4 regions of the Teredinibacter turnerae T7901 genome follow, and region 4 is predicted to be linked to each of the others. Evidence: predicted binding sites of a transcription regulator. Region 4 holds the regulator's gene; each other region holds the start of a gene.
What was found. Region 4 encodes sigma-54, which starts transcription at its own class of promoters, with help from an activator protein. Its sites were predicted from a motif close to TGGCACANNNNTTGCNNT; they were not measured.
Positions count from the first base shown of each region.

Region 1: the regulator sigma-54 is predicted to act here: its motif matches at 1,863-1,880, upstream of nifL (nitrogen fixation negative regulator NifL).
Region 2: the regulator sigma-54 is predicted to act here: its motif matches at 1,502-1,519, upstream of glnA (glutamate--ammonia ligase).
Region 3: the regulator sigma-54 is predicted to act here: its motif matches at 1,568-1,585, upstream of flgA (flagellar basal body P-ring formation chaperone FlgA).

Region 1 covers NC_012997.1:1,583,246-1,586,388, forward strand. Annotated here, with positions in the region: gene nifA (nif-specific transcriptional activator NifA) at 1-89, opposite strand, end outside; gene nifL (nitrogen fixation negative regulator NifL) at 155-1,765, opposite strand; gene rsxA (electron transport complex subunit RsxA) at 2,161-2,742, shown strand; gene TERTU_RS06740 (RnfABCDGE type electron transport complex subunit B) at 2,785-3,143, shown strand, end outside.
Region 2 covers NC_012997.1:4,893,617-4,896,759, forward strand. Annotated here, with positions in the region: gene thiI (tRNA uracil 4-sulfurtransferase ThiI) at 1-1,288, opposite strand, end outside; gene glnA (glutamate--ammonia ligase) at 1,646-3,052, shown strand.
Region 3 covers NC_012997.1:1,275,554-1,278,696, reverse strand. Annotated here, with positions in the region: gene TERTU_RS05435 (CheR family methyltransferase) at 1-532, opposite strand, end outside; gene TERTU_RS05430 (chemotaxis protein CheV) at 574-1,524, opposite strand; gene flgA (flagellar basal body P-ring formation chaperone FlgA) at 1,843-2,490, shown strand; gene flgM (flagellar biosynthesis anti-sigma factor FlgM) at 2,599-2,913, shown strand; gene TERTU_RS05415 (flagella synthesis protein FlgN) at 3,072-3,143, shown strand, end outside.
Region 4 covers NC_012997.1:4,215,574-4,218,716, forward strand. Annotated here, with positions in the region: gene lptB (LPS export ABC transporter ATP-binding protein) at 1-642, shown strand, start outside; gene TERTU_RS16930 (RNA polymerase factor sigma-54) at 846-2,381, shown strand; gene TERTU_RS16935 (PTS sugar transporter subunit IIA) at 2,531-2,983, shown strand; gene rapZ (RNase adapter RapZ) at 3,063-3,143, shown strand, end outside.

The sequences.
Region 1 (3,143 bases), 2.6 Mb from region 4:
ATGCTACTAACGGCGAGCATTTCCTTTTCAAGAAGTTCGGTGCGCGTAACCGACTTCGGCGGAGAGAGCACAGAATTTTTCGTATTCATCTTTAACATTGTCTCTGCAACTTGTTTTTCACGCCTAAGGGATCGTCAACTGAAGGTTTTACCCATCAGCAGTAAGGAATTTCTACGACCATGCAGCAACCAGGAGTGTGTTTGTTGTTTACCGTAACGGTACCTGCGTGTTCCAGTATTGTTTCCTGTACCATGGACAAGCCCATACCTCGGCCACCTTTGTGTGGTGTCTTGGTGCTGAAAAAAGGCTCAAAAATTTTAAATCTTAATTGCTCTGGTATGCCGGGGCCGCTGTCAATAATTTCTACGCGCACCACATGCTTATCTGAAGACGTGCGAATTATCAATTCGCGATTTACGATGTGGCTATCGCTCATTGCTTCTATCGCGTTGTCTACTAAATTGCGGAATGCGCTAACCAGCTTGCCTTCCCTGCTTGCAATTGTCGGTAAATACTTTGCAGGCTGCCAATCAATAACGACACCATGCGCCAACAGCTTTTGGGTACTTAGGGAAATAACATTGCGTACAACTTCATTAATATTGACGGGAATTTTTGTCTGTTCCTGGCTTACAGGCAATGACGATATAAGGTTTTCGAGTGCTTCATTGCCTGCCGTTTGTGCGTCCCGCAACGCTTGCAGTACGGGATCGTCCTGACTAAATTTTTCTGGGCGCCGCTCGAGCATAGTAAGTGCGGCGCCAATAAGGTTGACGGGCCCTTGTAAGCTGTGAATAGCCCCGTTAAAGGTTTCGCGCGTCGCATGCGCGAGCTCTTCCTCTGCAATGAGTGCCTTGAGTGCGTTGAGCTGTGAATCCTGCTGTCGTTTGCGAAACTCGGTGATGTCGTCGATCGTCAGCAAATTGTGTTGCGATTCTGGCTGATTAAAAAAGCCGCCAGGGTTCTCATCTTCAAGCGTGATAGCTGTACCATTACAGACATACCACCGCTGGTTGGGCCCGCCTTCAGCAAAAGTGACTTCATGGCTATGGAAACCAATGCCGTCTGCCTTTAGAGTCGCGTAGTCTTCTCCCAGCAAATGGAACAATATCTCCTTTGCGTCTTCGAGTGACTTATCTGGCGCGAGGTCTGTCACCAGTTTCTGAAACGTGGGATTCATTAATATAATGTTACTGGCTTTATCTAATAAAGCTATGGCAATAGGTGACGAATTAATTACAGTGGAAATCATTTGCGACAGGTTGTTCACCCGTTGCTCGAGTTCGTGCAAATCACTGGAGTCGCGATGCATTCCCAAATAATAAACAACGTCTTCCGCCTCATTAAGAACGGGCGCGACAGAAAGCTCAGCGAGATAGAGAGATTCGTCTTTGCGGCGGTTTACCAGTAATCCCGACCAAGTTTTTTTCTGCAGTAATCTTCCCCACAGGGCTTGATAGGCGAGCCGTGGTGTAGTGTGGTTGGAGAGAATTGACTCGTTTTTGCCAATCACCTCATCGCTGCTATAACCCGTTACTTTGCTAAAAGCGCGATTCGCGTAAAGAATATTTGCCTGCAGGTCTGTGATGGAGATTGCCACGGGGGCATGTTCCACCGCTTGATGAAATACCTCGGGGGAAAGGTCCGTATTGCTGATACTGAAAATTTTGTTTTTATTTGAAGCGGAGTCGAGGGAACTACTTAAGTCATAAGAGGCTTCTTCTTCGGCGCCGGTTTTTGCTGATTGCGACTCTGGTGTTCTCATAGCAGTGCGTTCCGGAATTCGAATATACGATGTGAGTTATTTGGCGCTTAAATCATTTTGTTGCATCCATGAATGCTTGGCACCATCCGTATCAGGAACAGCAATAAATGTGCCGGGCGACAAATCGCCCGGAAAGCCGTGATTGAAATGTGACAATGCGCTGTATTGTTGCCTAGCCGACAAAATATCAGTGCTACATAATTTTTATTTTGTCGTTAATGCGACAATTTATCGCCTGTGATAAACCCCAGATTTAGGCGTTTTCACCCAACCTAATTAAGCTAGATCAAAAAAAACGTATCTAAACTGACAAACTAAGCGGGCCAAAATCCCGTGGCACACAAGATGCATCGCCGCTATCAAGAACAATTTTGTAGCGACGGGGATACATGACGATGGAGTATATCAGCCTGCTTATTGGTACCGTCTTGGTGAATAACGTGGTCTTGGTTCGGTTTTTGGGTTTGTGCCCATTTATGGGTGTGTCCGGAAAGTTGAACACTTCCATCGGCATGAGTGCCGCGACGACATTTGTCATGACACTCGCATCCGGCTGCAGTTGGTTGTTGGAGGCGTATGTATTGCAGCCTCTGGATATCGGTTTTTTGCGGATACTTTCGTACATCCTGGTTATTGCTGGTGTCGTTCAGTTTACTGAAACCGCGATCAAAAAATTCAGCCCTGCTTTGTACCGTTCGCTGGGGATTTACCTACCTTTAATTACTACTAACTGCGCGGTTCTCGGTGTACCGCTTATAAGTGTGCGCGAGCAACAAAGCTTTCTTCAGGCGTTGGTATTTGGTCTTGGCTCGGCTTTGGGGTTTTGTCTGATTATGGTGATATTCGCAGGCATTCGTGAACGACTTCTACTCGCACAGGTTCCAAAGGCTTTTGCCGGGCCTCCAGTGGCGCTTGTGACTGCGGGCTTGTTGGCGATGACCTTTCTCGGATTTAGCGGCTTGGTTAAAGGTGTGTAATTTAAGTCTTAACGTAATACAGGATTAGTGGGGATTCTGATTATGGTACTGGCCATTTTAGCAATTACAGTTTTGGGTGCAGGCTTAGGTCTTTTGTTGGGTATTGCCGGTAAGGTTTTCGCGGTTGAAGAAGAAAATCCTCTGGTGAAAGAGATCGAAGATATATTGCCTGGAAGTCAGTGCGGCCAATGTGGCTTTCCCGGCTGCTCACCAGCAGCAAAGGCGGTGGTTGATGGTGAGATAGGTATTAATTTCTGCCCGCCAGGCGGTCGCGCCTTGGTGGAAGATCTGGCGAAATTGCTGGACATCGATCCAAATTCCGTTGGAGAAGTTGCCAAGCCATTAGTGGCTGCGATTAATGAGGAGCTTTGTGTCGGCTGCACTAAATGTTTTAAAGCGTG
Region 2 (3,143 bases), 680 kb from region 4:
CTGGCAAAGCGAGCGGGCGCATGTCAATTTCCGTGGGATGACGAATATCGATAATACGGTCACCGGGTTGCAATTGTGCAACAGCCTCGACTTCTGCCTGCGGGTTGCGCAAATCTTCCATCACGGCATCGATGGGCTGCACCCGCGACTGCTCAATCGCGTTTTCCAGCCGCGAGAAATCGAACTGCGCTTCCTGTGCCTCCAGGCGGTCCAAACGTACTTTTGCAGAAGGCTTTACCGATATCACACCGCAATATTCGGGAATATTCGCAGAAAATTCTTCCGCGCCAATTTCGCGAGATAAACGAATAATCTCGGGTTTATCCATCGCAATCAACGGCCGCAGTACCAATGTATTGCACACCCGCTCAATCGCCGACAGATTGGGGATTGTCTGGCTCGAAACCTGCGCTACCGCCTCACCGGTAACCAGCGCCTGAATATCGCCGCGTGCGGCAATTTTTTCCGCTGCGCGCAGCATCATTCGCTTTAATACCACCCCCATATTTGCTGGGTCGATCTTCTCCAGAATCTCCTCAACCACACCCTCGAAGGGCACCGTAACAAACCGCACCCGATGACTCGCCGAGTATCGGTTCCATAAATAAAATGCTATCTCTTTCACCCCTAGCTCGTGATCGCGACCGCCGAGATTAAAGAAGCAAAAGTGGGTGCGCAAACCGCGTTTCATCATCAAATAACTGGCAACCGTCGAGTCGAATCCACCCGACACCAGCGACAACACCGGGTCCTGGGTACCCATGGGAAAACCGCCCAACCCCGCAAAGCGACCATTCACCAGATAGCAGTAATCATCTTTAATATCGATGTGCACGGTCACATCAGGGTCTTTCAAGCGCACACCCAACGCCTGGGTATGCTGATTCAAACCACCGCCCACATATTTTTCCGCGTCCGTAGAGGTAAAGTCGTGTTTACCGGTGCGCTTTACACGAACACAAAACGTTTTGTTCGCAATAAGATCGCCATACAGGGGTAATGCATGCTCGTAGATATCGTGCAGCGTGGTGAACGGGTAGGCCGAGACCAGAGAAAAAGTAGAAATCCCCGGGGTGCGTTTAAGCATATCGATAAACTGCGCTTGCACGGCATCATCGTCATCCGGCACCCGCACTTCAATACGGTCCCAGTCCTGGATAACTTTGGTGCCCTCGTGTATGCGGCGCCCGAGCAACCGCAGATTTTCCGTGAGCTGGCGGGTCCATCGTTTGCGCACCGGATGGCTTTTGATAGTGATTTCCGGAAAGAGGCGGACAGTGAAGATCATTTGATTCGCTACAACTGAAGTTAAAAAGAGTCTGTCAAAGTTAAAAGGCCTAGCAGTATAATGTTGCGCTACTCCACCACAAGCCCGGGATTTTGGCGCCACACTGGTGCAGTACCACACTTGCGCACCACTATGGCGCGCTCGATTGCAACAATTTAGCTCACTCGCACCGCAAGTCCTTGTTTTTTATGTGCTTTGCGCCATGCTACATTATGGCACATAAATTGCGATCTACGATCCACTCATTCTTGCGTCATAGTGACTTTACCGTAAGATCACCGCGTGGAGTCGAGTTACATTTTTGCCTTCTCGTTCCAATAACAATATTGACATAGACCATGACTCTGGAGGAATCTCATGTCAGAGCAGACTCTGAATCTGATTAAAGAAAACGAAGTTCGCTGGGTAGACCTGCGTTTTACCGATACTAAAGGTAAAGAGCAGCACGTAACCATCCCCTCGTCCTATGTGGACGAAGATTTTTTCACCACCGGTCAGATGTTTGATGGCTCCTCCATTTCTGGTTGGAAAGGCATCAACGAGTCCGACATGATCTTGATGCCAGACGACACTACCTCTGTGCTGGATCCGTTCACCGATGAGCCTACCGTTATCTTGCGTTGCGATATCGTTGAACCTTCTACTGGCGAAGGTTACGAGCGCGATCCACGCTCTGTCGCCAAACGCGCAGAAGAATACCTGAAGTCCACTGGTCTCGGCGATACTGCTTTCTTCGGCCCAGAACCAGAATTCTTTATCTTCGACGACGTCAAATGGGGTCAGGACATGAGCGGCAGCTTCGTGAAGATTTCTTCCGAAGAAGCAGCCTGGGCTACCGGTCACGACTTCTCTGAAGGCAACATGGGCCACCGTCCGCGCGTTAAAGGCGGTTACTTCCCCGTTCCTCCAGTGGACTCACTGCACGATATCCGTTCTGCCATGTGTAACGCCATGATCCAAATGGGTCTGGACGTTGAAGTTCACCACCACGAAGTGGCAACTGCAGGCCAGAACGAAATCGGTGTTAAGTTCAACACTCTGGTTAAGAAAGCGGACGAAGTACAGATCCTGAAATACTGTGTACACAACGTGGCGCACGCTTACGGCAAAACGGCAACCTTTATGCCTAAGCCTATCGTTGGCGATAACGGTTCCGGCATGCACTGCCACCAGTCTTTCTGGAAAGATGGCGAAAACCAGTTCGCAGGCGATGGCTACGCTGGCCTGAGCGAAACTGCCCTGTACTACATCGGCGGTATCATCAAGCACGCTAAAGCACTGAACGCGTTTACTAACCCAGGCACCAACTCCTACAAGCGTCTGATCCCTGGTTTTGAAGCGCCAGTAATGCTGGCTTACTCTGCACGCAACCGTTCTGCATCGATTCGTATTCCTTACGTCGCCTCACCAAAAGGCAAGCGTATCGAAGCGCGTTTCCCTGACCCCATCGCCAACCCATACCTGGCATTCGCTGCCATGTTGATGGCTGGCCTGGACGGCGTGAAAAACAAACTTCACCCTGGCGATGCTGCAGATAAAGACCTTTACGATCTGCCTAAAGAAGAAGCGGATGCTATTCCACAGGTATGTGGCAGCCTGCGTGAAGCACTGTCCAGCCTGAATGCAGACCGCGAGTTCCTCACCGCTGGTGGCGTTTTCACCGACGACATGATCGACGCATACATCGACCTGAAAATGGAAGACGTATACCGCGTTGAGCACACTACTCACCCAGTTGAGTTCGACCTCTACTACTCTGTATAAGCCTTTGCTTAACAGCTGTACTCAAGCCCGGCCTTCGCCGGGCTTTTTTGTTACGGGTTCACTTCCGTTCGCGCAGTTTACGTCGTAGAGT
Region 3 (3,143 bases), 2.3 Mb from region 4:
GTGCGATTGACAAGCGGTCGTATTCGCCATTGCGGGCGTTTTCCAACACTTTACTCGATAAGTCTGTGGCGACGATTTCCAGCGGCAGCGACGAAAGTCCTAACTGAGAGCGAATAAACTCTTCCACCACAATGCTGAGCGAGTAGGGTTCCTGTCCAGAGGAGCATGCAGCGGACCAAATGCGGATTCGGTTGTTGGTTTTATTTTGTGTAAGTTCCGGCAACAACGTATTGCGAAAATATTCAAACGGGTACAGATCGCGAAACCAAAAAGTCTCGTTAGTGGTCATTGCATCAACCACTTTTTGGCGCAACTCTTTATTGACAGGGCTTTTTATTTTGGTGGTGAGTTCACCGAGGGTCTCGCATTGATAATCGATCATTATCCGGCGAATGCGGGTCGACACCAGGTATTGCTTATTATGCCCCAGGTCGATACCGGCAATTTTCTGGAGGTAATCACGAAAATCGTTAAATTCCCGTGAGTCCAGTTGTAACCGGCCAGAGTGATGGCTGTCTGAATTTGCTGTCATGATAGTCGGAACGCCTAGCGCGAACACTCAGGTCCGCGCCCTTATTGCTCAACTTTTTCACCTTCACCAGTAAGCTGAGCGATACGGAGATTCACCCGTTTCGCCAACTCATCGGGATGGAATTTAGCAAGGAAATCGTCCGCTCCAACCTTCTTCACCATGGCTTCGTTAAACACCCCACTTAGGGATGTATGCAGAATAACATGAAGATTTTTTAGTCGGCTGTTAGCGCGCAACTCGGCAGTAAAGGTGTAGCCATCCATTTCAGGCATTTCAATATCTGAAATCACCAGCAGTAATTCATGGTACGGATCTTTACCTTCAGAAAGCATTTCTTCGAGAAACTGCAAGGCTTCGCTACCGTCTTTTCTAAGGGTGGTTTTACACCCCAGCGACTGCATAACCTTTTGTATTTGCTTGCGGGCGATAGTCGAGTCATCCACGATAAGCACGTGTTTACACACCACAGTTTCGCGCTTGGAGTCCTCAATGACTTCGGCACTAACATCTTCTGGAAGAGGAGACACTTCCGCCAGAATTTTTTCTACGTCGATAATTTCTACTAATTTTCCTTCCACCTCGGTGACGGCGGTAAGGTAATTTTCTTTGCCTGCGCCACGGGGTGGTGGGTGAATATCACCCCAGTTCATGTTAACAATACGCTCCACACCGCGGACCAGGAAACCCTGAGTCGAGCGATTATATTCAGTAATAATAACAAAGCAATCTTCGATGTTTTCCAATGGTCGGTGACCAGTGGCCTGGCGCATATCCATAATGGGGATTGTTCCCCCACGGATGTGTGCAACCCCGCGAATCACCGGGTTGCGTTTGGGAATTTCACTGAGTGGCGGGCACTGTAAAACTTCCTTCACTTTAAAAACGTTTATACCGTATTTCTGTGCTCCGCCCAGATTAAATAACAACAACTCCAGTCGGTTTTGCCCTACTAATTGTGTCCGCTGGTTGACGCTGTCTAATACCCCTGCCATAGGTGGCCCTCTTAAATCATTTGGTCTAACGACACCCGGCGTCCGGCACAGGCTTTGCTATTACTCTGTCACTAAGCAAAAATTAACGTTGTTTCCCGGGTAAACGCCAAATTTTTGTCATTTTCGTGAGCAGACTCGACTTGGAACCCGCGCCAAGATTACTTACAGCATAGGACAAGAATAGCAATGCGACGCTTTTTTTTGAAAAGTAATAAGGCCGTAAAATCGGCTGGCCTGCGCGTTGTAAACCGGTGCCTCCTAGTCGTTGTCGGCATCGGAGTGATTTTCATTAGTCGCGCATTTGCGCAGCAAAATCTCATGGATATCAACCAATTACGCACTGAGGTCCAAAACTTTGCCAAGTCGGAATTAACACCGCTCTACCCTCACCTGGTGGTCGGCGACACCCTTAGAATTGAAGCAGGTAACCTCGATCCACGCCTGCAATTGCGCCCCTGTGACGGCAAACTGACGATGACCATGAACACACCCACAGCCAACGCGTCGAATATCAGCGTTAAAACACGCTGTACAGGAACGGCCCGCTGGACAATCTATGTGCCAGTCCAGGTCGAAACCTTCGAGGAAGTCGTGATTGCGGCGGGCGCCATAGGCCGCGGTGCACAGATTACCGCGGGCGATGTGGTGACCCAAAGAATGAACACCAGCCACCTTACAGGCGGCTATCTTCGTGACCCTGCGCGGGTCGTGGGGCTGGAAGCCAGGCGAATGCTCCGCCCCGGCGAGATCATCAAGCTCAATCAGGTCAAGGCGCCAGATGTGGTAAAAAAAGGCCAGACAGTGGTGCTCGAAGCGCGCTCCAGCGCGCTGCGCGTGGTTACCGAAGCCACGGCCCTCACCAACGGCGGAGTGGGCGAACAGATAAAAGTTCGCAACAATCGGTCGCAGAGAATAGTTGATGCGCAGGTTACCGGGCCTGGTACTGTGCGGGTGGCACACTGGTGATGTGCTGCGCACAAATTATTGCTAAAGTTTCAGGTGTGGTGGCCGATGTTACAGGTACAGCACATCATATTGGCGGTTCGTCCGCCAAACTAATACGTGGATACGCACATGGTCATTGATACTGGCAACAACTTGAATCCGGCATCTGGCGCGGCCTCCGGTTCTGCCAAAGCCCGCGCGACACCGACTGGACGCAATGCGCCGGCAGCGGAGTACAGTCCCGCGCCAGCTGCGCAAGATAGCGTCTCGCTGAGCCCCCAGGGACAAACCCTTGCCAAGCTTTCAACGGCACTTTCGCAGAGTCCGGACGTTGATCAGGACAAAGTCGCTGCAATACGCGCTGCTCTGGCTGAAGGGCGATACCAGGTCGATGCACAGGCCATCGCAGGTAAAATGCTCGAACAAGACGATTTACTTGGCTAGTGAGCGGCACTGGCCGCTTGCTTCTTCCCGGTTTGCCCCTCCGCCTGACTCAGGCATAAAAAATGCACTTTCCCATCATATGAACCCTGGCAGCCAGCCAAGCGACAAACTTTTGTCAGGTTGCCAGATTGCGGAATGATTTTCGAGCGAGTCCAGCTATGTTTCTTAACGCCAAACAAGTCCACAGCCAATTAAGCAGCGATATCGCCTCCTGCGAGACCTTACTCCAT
Region 4 (3,143 bases):
GGCCAGATCGTGGGCCTGCTCGGCCCCAACGGCGCGGGTAAAACAACCTGTTTTTATATGATCGCGGGCATCATTAAAGCCGATCATGGCGATATCCAGATTGGCGACAAGCGCGTTACTCACCTGCCAATGCACGAGCGCGCGCGCGCAGGCCTTGGGTATCTGCCCCAGGAAGCGTCGGTATTTCGCAAGTTAACAGTTCAGGATAATATTCTTGCGATTCTTGAGACCCGCAAAGAGTTGAGCCGCAACCAACGCCGTGAGGCGATGGAAAAACTGCTGGAAGAGTTTCACATTGGCCACATTCGCAACAGCCTTGGAATGGCGCTGTCAGGCGGCGAGCGGCGGCGTGTTGAAATCGCCCGAGCACTGGCCACAGAGCCCGATTTTGTGCTCTTGGACGAACCCTTCGCCGGAGTCGACCCGATTTCAGTGAGCGATATTAAGCAGATCGTACAACACCTTAAAAATCGCGGTATTGGCGTGTTGATTACCGATCACAATGTTCGCGAAACATTGGATATCTGTGAGAAAGCCTATATCGTCTCGGAAGGCCACATCATCGCAGAAGGAAGCGCCAATGATGTACTCAACAACAAAAAAGTGCGCGAAGTATATCTCGGTCAGCACTTCCACCTCTAATCGCTTTCTGCAGATAATCAGCAAAATCTCTTGACAAACGACTGACTTTTGTATTTGTCACGGCATAATACTTGCTTCTGATTTTATGCGATTTTATTGCACCTGGACTGCGGCCGGAATACACTAGCCTCATACAAGCCGGCGCCCCACAGGAGTTGCCACTAACTGATAGTGCACTTTAACCAGACGCAGTAAATCGAACTATGAAGCAATCCCTCCAGTTAAAACTGGGCCAGCAGCTCACCATGACCCCGCAGCTGCAACAGGCCATCAGGCTTCTTCAGCTCTCCACGCTCGATCTTCAGGCAGAAATACAAGAAGCTCTGGATTCAAACCCTATGCTCGAAGTTGAGGAAGACCTCAGCGGCGACGACTCTCACAGCGGTATCAATGAACAGGCTCCAGCCAGCAACGAGCTTAATGGCAAGGACAGCGCCGACGGCAAAAGCGATGCTGCAGATGCGAATGGCGCCGACCAGGAGTCCAATTCCGACGCATCCTCCGACGGTGATTGGAACGAAGACAACATTCCCACTGACCTTGCGGTCGACACCAGCTGGGACGATATCTACGACCCCACCCCGAGCGGCACCGGACTCGCAAAACCCGACTCCGACGATTACGATTTTGAATCCCGACGTGGCACATCAGAAACGCTGCAGGATCACTTGCAGTGGCAGCTGAACCTTACCCCCATGTCAGTCCGCGACAAGGATATCGCCGAAGCCATCATTGACGCGGTAAAACCCAACGGTCTGCTCGGCCAGACTCTGGATGAAATTTTTCATGGCCTGGAACCTCACCATGAAGAACTCGAAATGGACGAAGTGGTGGCTGTACTCCACCGGGTGCAACAGTTTGACCCACCCGGCGTTCTCAGCCAGGACGTACGTGAATGCCTGCTCATTCAGCTGAGCCAGCTTGATATCAGCAACGAAGATGTGCGCAACGCAAAAACGCTCGTCAGCGAGTTTCTCGATCTGCTCGGCGGCCGCGACTTCAAACAGCTGATGCGCAAGCTAAAACTGAAAGAAAGCGAACTACAGGCGGCGGTACAGGTTATCCAGGGATTGAACCCGCGACCCGGTGAACAGATTGGCAGCGACGACACAGAGTATGTGGTGCCGGATGTGTTTGTGAACAAGGTAAATAACCGCTGGATGGTGCAACTCAACCCGGATATCGCACCGCGTTTACGCATTAACAGCGACTATGCGTCACTGGTTAAGCGCGCCGACTCCAGCGCTGACAACACTTTTCTACGCGACAACTTACAGGAAGCGCGCTGGTTTTTGAAAAGCCTGCAAAGCCGCAACGAAACCCTGTTGAAAGTCGCCAGCTGTATCGTGGAAAAACAACAGGGGTTTCTCGATTTCGGCCCGGAAGCCATGAAACCGATGGTATTGCACGACGTGGCAGAAATTGTCGAAATGCACGAATCGACGATCTCGCGAGTAACCACGCAAAAGTACATGCACACCCCACAGGGGATTTTCGAGCTCAAATACTTTTTCTCCAGCCATGTGGCCACAGATTCCGGCGGCGAGTGCTCATCTACCGCAATTCGCGCTATCATTAAAAAATTAGTTGCTGCGGAAAATGCACGCAAACCGCTCAGCGACTCAAAAATTACAGGGCTATTGGCAGAACAGGGAATCAAGGTCGCACGCCGCACCATCGCTAAGTATCGCGAGTCTCTGAACATACCTCCCTCGAACGAACGCAAGCGTTTGGTATAGCAAAATCTGGGAATGCCGGTCTAAAGTCTGATGCCGCAAATAAAATTTGCGGCTAAAGTGGGCTTGGATCTGAAACTAATACTGGTAGAATGCGCGCCGTTTGACTCCCTGCAACATCCAACATCTGCTGTTTTACCGGGCGCAACGCTATGCAAATTTCTACCATTCTAAACGCCAAGCGAACCCGAGCGAAGATTGCTGGCGGCAGTAAAAAACGCTTGATCGAAACACTCGCTGGCATTTTTAGCGAATCCGACACTGGCCTCGACCAAACTGAATTGTTCCAACATATTTTCGCCCGTGAGCGGCTTGGCTCCACAGGCATTGGCGGCGGTATAGCCATACCCCACTGCCGCTTCAATACCGAAGGCGCGACCTTGTGCGCGTGCGTAACTCTGGAAGAAGCCATTGACTTCGACGCTGTAGACAGCAAGCCAGTCGATCTCATATTTGCCATGCTGGTACCGGAAAACGCCGAAGACGAGCACCTGCAAACCCTTGCCGCACTCGCAGAAACCCTGCAAAGGGATGATTTTGTGAAGCGCCTTCGCAACTGTAAAACCGATGAAGAATTGTTTAACGTGGCGTCTGGTGTAAACTGACGGCTCTACCGGGAAGTAACTAGTCCCTCGCGCGCTCTGCGCTCCTCCATCACATGCGACTCGTACACAGGCAGGTAACATGCGCTTGCTGATTATTAGCGGAAGATCAGGCTCGGGAAAAACCACAGCACTGCACCTGCTGGAGGATGAAGGCTACACC